DNA from 2 places in the Streptomyces sp. NPDC058284 genome. Region 2 is predicted to be linked to the other one. Evidence: riboswitches for the same ligand, from Rfam matches in the RefSeq annotation. Region 2 holds a riboswitch; the other holds the start of a gene.
The links. A riboswitch is a leader RNA that binds a small molecule or an ion and turns the genes downstream of it on or off. The one in region 2 is predicted to bind S-adenosylmethionine.
Positions count from the first base shown of each region.

Region 1: it holds a riboswitch for S-adenosylmethionine, as region 2 does, so the genes downstream of both, thrC (threonine synthase) here and ACFVYR_RS23955 (aminotransferase class V-fold PLP-dependent enzyme) in region 2, are expected to answer to the same signal.

Region 1 covers NZ_JBHVYE010000047.1:14,693-18,092, forward strand. The annotation lists gene ACFVYR_RS36335 (trehalose-6-phosphate synthase) at 1-147, opposite strand, end outside; gene ACFVYR_RS36340 (glucosyl-3-phosphoglycerate synthase) at 279-1,223, opposite strand; SAM riboswitch class I at 1,366-1,511, shown strand; gene thrC (threonine synthase) at 1,529-2,824, shown strand; gene ACFVYR_RS36350 (MoaD/ThiS family protein) at 2,935-3,210, shown strand.
Region 2 covers NZ_JBHVYE010000017.1:190,798-194,197, forward strand. The annotation lists gene ACFVYR_RS23945 (rhomboid family intramembrane serine protease) at 1-168, shown strand, start outside; gene ACFVYR_RS23950 (Lrp/AsnC family transcriptional regulator) at 165-446, shown strand; gene ACFVYR_RS23955 (aminotransferase class V-fold PLP-dependent enzyme) at 482-1,864, opposite strand; SAM riboswitch class IV at 2,029-2,146, opposite strand; gene trpD (anthranilate phosphoribosyltransferase) at 2,243-3,307, opposite strand.

The DNA.
Region 1 (3,400 bases), on a different contig from region 2:
GCCGATGGCGCTGAGCCCGGAGACCAGGCCGCCGCCGCCGCGTCTGGCGCTCAGCTCCCCGTTCTCCTCGACGGTGTACGAGACGGGGCCGCGGTTGGACGCGACCAGTACCTGCGCTGCTGCTGTGGATGCGGACTCGGAGACCATGTGGCAACACGTAGCCCGTCCAGGGGCCGGGCAAACGTACGACCGGACTCCGCGTGGCGCCCGGCTGGAATGTGTTCCGTGCCCGGTGGGGGCGGGATCATGCGGGCCGGGCGGTTCACCGGCCACCGCGGTCACGCCACGCGTCGGTGCGCGTACTCCGCGACGTCCGTCATCGGCGGCCTCTCCTCGGTGTCGACCGCGTACGTCCGCGGGACGAAGCCGTGCTCGCCCCGCTCGAACTGCGTCAGTTCGGGACGTACGAGATGGCCGCGCGCGAGCCGCAGCTGCGCCGTGCGGTAGATGGCCGCCGCCATCCGGCCGAGCGCCTGCCCGTCCTGATGGCGGTGCCTGCGCACCCCCACGTCGACCTGCGCGAGCGCGTCCAGGCCCACGGTGTGCAGCGCGTCGACGAGCAGCCCCAGCTCCACGCCGTACCCGACGGGGAACGGCAGCCGCTCGAGGAGCGACCTGCGCGCCGCGTACTCGCCGCCCAGCGGCTGGACGAACCCCGCGAGGCGCGGCCAGTGCATGTTCAGGAGCGGGCGCGCCATCAACTCCGTCACCCGGCCGCCCTGGCCCGCGGCCTCGCCCAGCGGACGGTCGTACATCGCCTTCACGAAGGCCACGTCGGGGTCGGTGAGCAGCGGGCCCACTATCCCCGAGACGAAGTCCGCGGAGAACTCCCGCAGATCCGCGTCGACGAACGCGACGACGTCCCCGCTCGTCACGAGCAGCGAGCGCCACAGCACCTCGCCCTTGCCGGGTACGGCCGCGACACGCGGCAGGATCTCGTCGCGGTGCACGACCTTGGCGCCCGCCGCCGCCGCGACCTCGGCCGTACGGTCCGTCGAGCCGGAGTCGATCACCACGAGCTCGTCGACCAGCGGGGCCCGCTCCATCAGGGCGCGGCGGATCTCGGCGACGATCTCGCCGACCGTCCCCTCCTCGTCGAGCGCGGGCAGCACGACACTCACCGAGGTGCCCGAGGCACGTTTGGCGGCGGTCAGAAGGTCCAGCGGGCGATCGGCGACGGACCAGGAACGCCTGCTCAGCCAGTGCTCGGCCTCTTCCAGCACGGTCGCGGTCCTCCCATATGTGATCCATCTCGCGGTTCGGACGACTATCTCAAGGGTCCGGGGCTTCGGTTACAGTCTTGAACAACGCCGGAGACCATCGCATGTCGGGGTCACCACGGCGTTGAGATCAACAATCGAATACCGCTCATCCAGAGGGGCAGAGGGATACGGCCCGTTGAAGCCCCGGCAACCATCCAGTCGGTCTCGTACGTCATCGTCGCGAGGCTCCCGGCTAGGGAAGGTGCCAATTCCGTCTCGCGGCGAAGTGCGTCGCGAGGAAGATGAGGAGAAAGGGCCTCGCCTCCATGGCTGTGCAGACCGTCGCCACCGAAAGCACCACCTCTCCCGTAGACCTCGGTCCCGCCTCGGGCCTCTCCTGCCGGGAATGCGGCACCAGGTTCCCGCTCGGTCCGATCTTCGCCTGCGTCGAGTGTTTCGGCCCCCTCGAAGTCGCGTACGACCTGCCCCTCGGCGACCCGGAAGCCCTGCGCAAGCGGATCGAGGCCGGCCCCGCCAACATCTGGCGCTACGCCCCGCTCCTCCCCGTCCCCGCCGACGTGGCCGACAAGCCGAACCTGAACCCCGGCTGGACCAAGCTCGTCAAGGCCGACAACCTCGCCGCCGAACTCGGCGTCCAGCAGGGCAAGTTGTTCGTCAAGGACGACTCCGGCAACCCCACGCACTCCTTCAAGGACCGCGTCGTGGCCCAGGCCCTCGAAGCGGCGCGCGCCTTCGGCTTCACCACCCTCTCCTGCTCCTCCACCGGCAACCTCGCGGGCGCCGTCGGCGCCGCCGCAGCCCGCGCCGGCTTCCGCTCCTGCGTCTTCATCCCGCACGACCTGGAGCAGGGCAAGGTCGTCATGGCCGCGGTCTACGGCGGTGAGCTCGTCGGCATCGAGGGCAACTACGACGACGTCAACCGCTTCTGCTCCGAGCTCATCGGCGACCCGCTGGGCGAGGGCTGGGGCTTCGTCAACGTCAACCTGCGGCCGTACTACGGCGAGGGTTCCAAGACCCTCGCGTACGAGATCTGCGAGCAGCTCGGCTGGGAGCTGCCCGACCAGCTCGTCATCCCGATCGCGTCGGGATCGCAGCTCACGAAGATCGACAAGGGGCTCAAGGAGCTCATCGCGCTCGGCCTCGTCGCCGACAAGCCGTACAAGATCTTCGGTGCCCAGGCGGAGGGCTGTTCGCCGGTGTCGGCGGCGTTCAAGGCGGGCCACGATGTCGTACGCCCCCAGAAGCCGAACACCATCGCCAAGTCGCTCGCCATCGGCAACCCCGCCGACGGGCCGTACGTCCTGGACATCGCGCGCCGCACGGGCGGGGCGGTGGAGGACGTGAACGACGAGCAGGTCGTCGACGCGATCAAGCTTCTCGCCCGCACGGAAGGGATCTTCGCGGAGACCGCGGGCGGGGTGACGGTGGGCGTCACGAAGAAGCTTATCGAGGCGGGCCTCATCGATCCCTCGCTGACCACGGTGGTCCTCAACACGGGTGATGGCCTCAAGACGCTTGACGCGGTCGCCGATACGTCGCAGGCCACCGCCACGATCAAGCCGAGCCTTGAGGCGTTTCGCTCCGCGGGGCTCGCCGGCTAGTCGCCGTAGGGCCTGATCGGCGTCGTCGACCGCCGGTCGTGGTCCGTCCTCGCGCAGTTCCCCGCGCCCCTTCCAGGGGCGCCCCGCCCCCGTACTTCTGAGGTGAACCCATGAGCGTCAACGTCCGTATCCCCACCATCCTTCGTACCTACACCGGCGGGCAGGCCGAGGTTGCCGCCGAGGGGGCGAATCTCGGGGAGGTCATCGCCGATCTGGAGAAGAACCACAGCGGCATCGCGGCCCGCGTCCTGGACGACCAGGGCAAGCTGCGCCGCTTCGTGAACGTGTACGTCAACGACGACGACGTCCGCTTCGAACAGGGCCTGGAGACGGCCACCCCGGACGGCGCGGGCGTCTCGATCATTCCGGCCGTCGCCGGCGGCTGATCCTTTTCCGCAAGAAGCCTGCGTAACCCGAATTGCCCTCTCCGCCGAGAAACGGAGGGGGCAATTCTGCATGGTTGAGCGCGGTACAGTTGGGAAGAGTGCTTCGCCGTTAATGCCGTGTGCATATACGAAGTCGGCCCGGGCCGACAAGAAGTAGCCAAAGAGCGCTGCCCATGTGAACCTTATGCGG
Region 2 (3,400 bases):
GCGCTGCAGTGGCTGGCGGCGGGGCAGGGCGGCAAGGGCACCGGCGTGGCCTATCTGGCGCACCTGGTGGGCTTCTCGCTCGGCTTCCTCTACGCGTGGGGGTGGTCGGCCCGGAAGACTAGAGTGAACGGCACAGCACCGGCCACCGAGGGAGACAGCAAGCCGTGATCACCGCGATCGTGCTCATCAAGACCAGCGTGGACCGGATTCCGGAGATCGCCGAGTCGATCGCCGCGCTCGACTCCGTCAGTGAGGTCTTCTCCGTCACCGGCACGTACGACCTGATCGCGATGGTGCGCGTGCCGCGCCACGACGACCTCGCGGACGTCATTCCCGGCCGGATCAGCAAGATCCCCGGAGTCGAGGCGACCGACACGCACGTGGCGTTCCGCACGTACTCCCAGCACGACCTGGAAGCGGCCTTCGCGATCGGCCTCGACTCCTAGGGACTTTCGGGGCCCTTGAGGCCTCCTGGGACTCCTCAGGCGGCGACGCCCGTGTCCGGCACGCAACGTCCGTCCTCGGTACGGTAGTTCCACCGCGCGCCGTCCGCCACCAGCTCCTTGACGGCGCGTACGAAACGCTCGACGTGCTCGTCGGGGGTACCGGCGCCGAAGCTCACCCGGATGGCGTTCAGCGACTTCTCGCCGGGTGCGGCCTCGGGGGCGCCGCACTCGCCGGGCTCGCCGGGCTCGCTGCCGAGCAGGGTGCGCACCAGCGGGTGGGCGCAGAACAGGCCGTCCCGTACGCCGATGCCGTACTCGGCGGAGAGCGCGGCGGCGAAGTGGGAGCTGTTCCAGCCGTCCACGACGAAGGAGATGACGCCCACCCGCGGCGCGTCGTCCCCGAAGAGCGAGAGCACCCGCACGGCCGGCACCCCGGCGAGGCCCTCGCGCACCTTCCTGATCAGGTGCTGCTCGCGCGCGACGAGCTCGTCGAAGCCCGCCTCGGTGAGCGCCTTGCAGGCCGACGCGATCGAGTAGACGCCGATGACGTTGGGCGAACCGGCCTCGTGCCGGGCCGCGGAGTCGTGCCACTCCACGTCCACACCGCCGCCTGCTTCCTTGGGGCGTCGCGCCACCTTCCGCGAGGCGCCGCCGCCCGCGAGGTACGGCTCGGCGGCGCGCAGCCAGTCGGAGCGGCCCGCGAGAACGCCCGAACCGAAGGGCGCGTACAGCTTGTGGCCGGAGAACGCGACCCAGTCGACGTCCAACTCCTCGATGGAGACCGGGTGGTGGGGCGCGAGCTGGGCGGCGTCGAGGACGATGCGGGCGCCGTGCGCGTGCGCGGCGGCGGCCAGCTCACGCACCGGCCACAGCTCGCCGGTGACGTTCGATGCGCCGGTGACGCACACCAGGGCGGGCCCGTAGGGGTCGCGGTCGGCGAGGGCTCGTTCCAGGGTGTGCACGGCCTCGTCGGGGGTGCGCGGCGCGTTGAGGTAGGTGACGCGGGCGTCCCGCCACGGAAGCAGCGAGGCGTGGTGCTCGGTCTCGAAGACGAAGACCTGGCAGTCCGCGGGCAGGGCGGCGGCGAGCAGGTTCAGCGAGTCGGTGGTGGAGCGCGTGAAGACGACCTGGTCGTCCTCGCGGCAGCCGAGGAACTCGGCGACGGTCCTGCGGGAGTTCTCGAAGAGGTCGGTGGAGAGCTGCGAGAGGTAGCCGGCCCCGCGGTGCACGCTGCCGTAGTACGGCGCGTACGCGGCCACGTCGTCCCACACGCGCTGCAGTGCCGGGGCGCTCGCCGCGTAGTCCAGCGCGGCGTAGCTCACCTCGCCGCCGGTGACCAGCGGAACGGTGACGTCCCTGCCGAGGACGGCCAGCGGGGCGCAGACGGACGAGTCGGTGGCAACGGCGGAAACAGACATGGCGAACTCCCGTGAGACGCAGGCGAGATCACCGCGCCGGAATCACGTCGACGGCGCGGGAGAAAAGTGCGGAAGGGTGTGCGGAGGCGGGGCGTAGAAGCCCTGTCACATTCGCTTGCTCACGAGACTGCTCCCTTGAGGACCAGGACCCCAGGGCGTGCAGGGGTCCGCGCTTGCCATACGCCTTGCTGCGTACGACCTGGTCTTCACCCGGGGCACCCCGCCACGGACGGAGGGTTGCCGGACAGCGGGCCGGGGCCGTAGTCGCTGTCACTCATGACCTGTGCAGCATCCTGCCACACGATCTTCGGCGCGCAAGGCGCAGTCCAGAATCCGGACTGCGCCCTGCGTCACATCGAGGGGTCCATAGAGGGGTGCTCAGCGGTTGCTGGCGGACACCCAGCGCTCAAGGGCTCGCTTCGCGGCGCCCGAGTCGATCGACCGCGCCGCCTTCGCCATGCCGGCCCGGATCTGCTCCACGAGCGGCTCGTCGGTCGGGCTGAGGGCGACGAGCGCCGCCGCGGAGTTCAGCACCACCGCGTCCCGCACCGGCCCGCTCTCGCCGTCCAGGAGCCGCAGCGCCACCTCCGCGTTGTACGAGGCGTCGGCGCCCCGCAGCGCCTCGACGGGCACGAGGTCGATCCCGACGTCGCGGGGGTCGAAGGCCTCCTCGCGCACGGCGCCGTCCCGCACCATCCAGACCCGGGAGGTCGACGTCGTCGTCAGCTCGTCGAGTCCGTCGTCGCCGCGGAAGACGAGGGAGGAGTTACCCCGTTCGGCGAAGACCCCGGCCACGATGGGCGCCATCCGGGGGTCGGCGACCCCGACCGCCTGGGCCCGCACCTTGGCCGGGTTGGTCAGCGGGCCGAGGAGGTTGAAGACGGTCCTGATCCCCAGCTGGCTGCGCGCGGCGCCCGCGTGCCGCAGCGCCGGGTGGAACTTCACGGCGAAGCAGAACGTGATGCCCGCCTCGTCCGCGACCTCGACCACCCGGCGGGGCGTGAGGTCGAGGTTGACGCCGAGCTTCTCCAGGACGTCGGAGGCGCCGGACGCGCTGGAGGCGGCGCGGTTGCCGTGCTTGACGACCTTGGCGCCCGCTCCCGCGACGACGATCGCGGACATGGTGGAGATGTTGACGGTCTTGGCGCCGTCGCCGCCCGTGCCCACGATGTCGACGCTCGGGCCCGGCACGTCGATGACGTTGGCGTGCGCGTACATGGCGCGTACGAGACCGGAGATCTCCGCGACCGTCTCACCCTTGGCCCGCAGCGCGATCACGAAGCCCGCGATCTGCGCGTCGGTGGCCTCGCCGCGCATGATGCGGTCCATCGCCCACGCGGTGTCGTCGGCGCTCTGGTCCCGTCCTTCGAGCAGACCGTTCAGCACGTCGGGCCAGGAACGGGCCGCCGCGGTGTCGCCTCCTGCGGGGGTCACAGCGTTCATAGCCGCTCCTGGTGTGAGTGTGCGTGGAGGACCACCCTATCCAGCCCCGGGACGGCGAAGAGCCCCGTCCAGAGACTGGACGGGGCTCCTGCC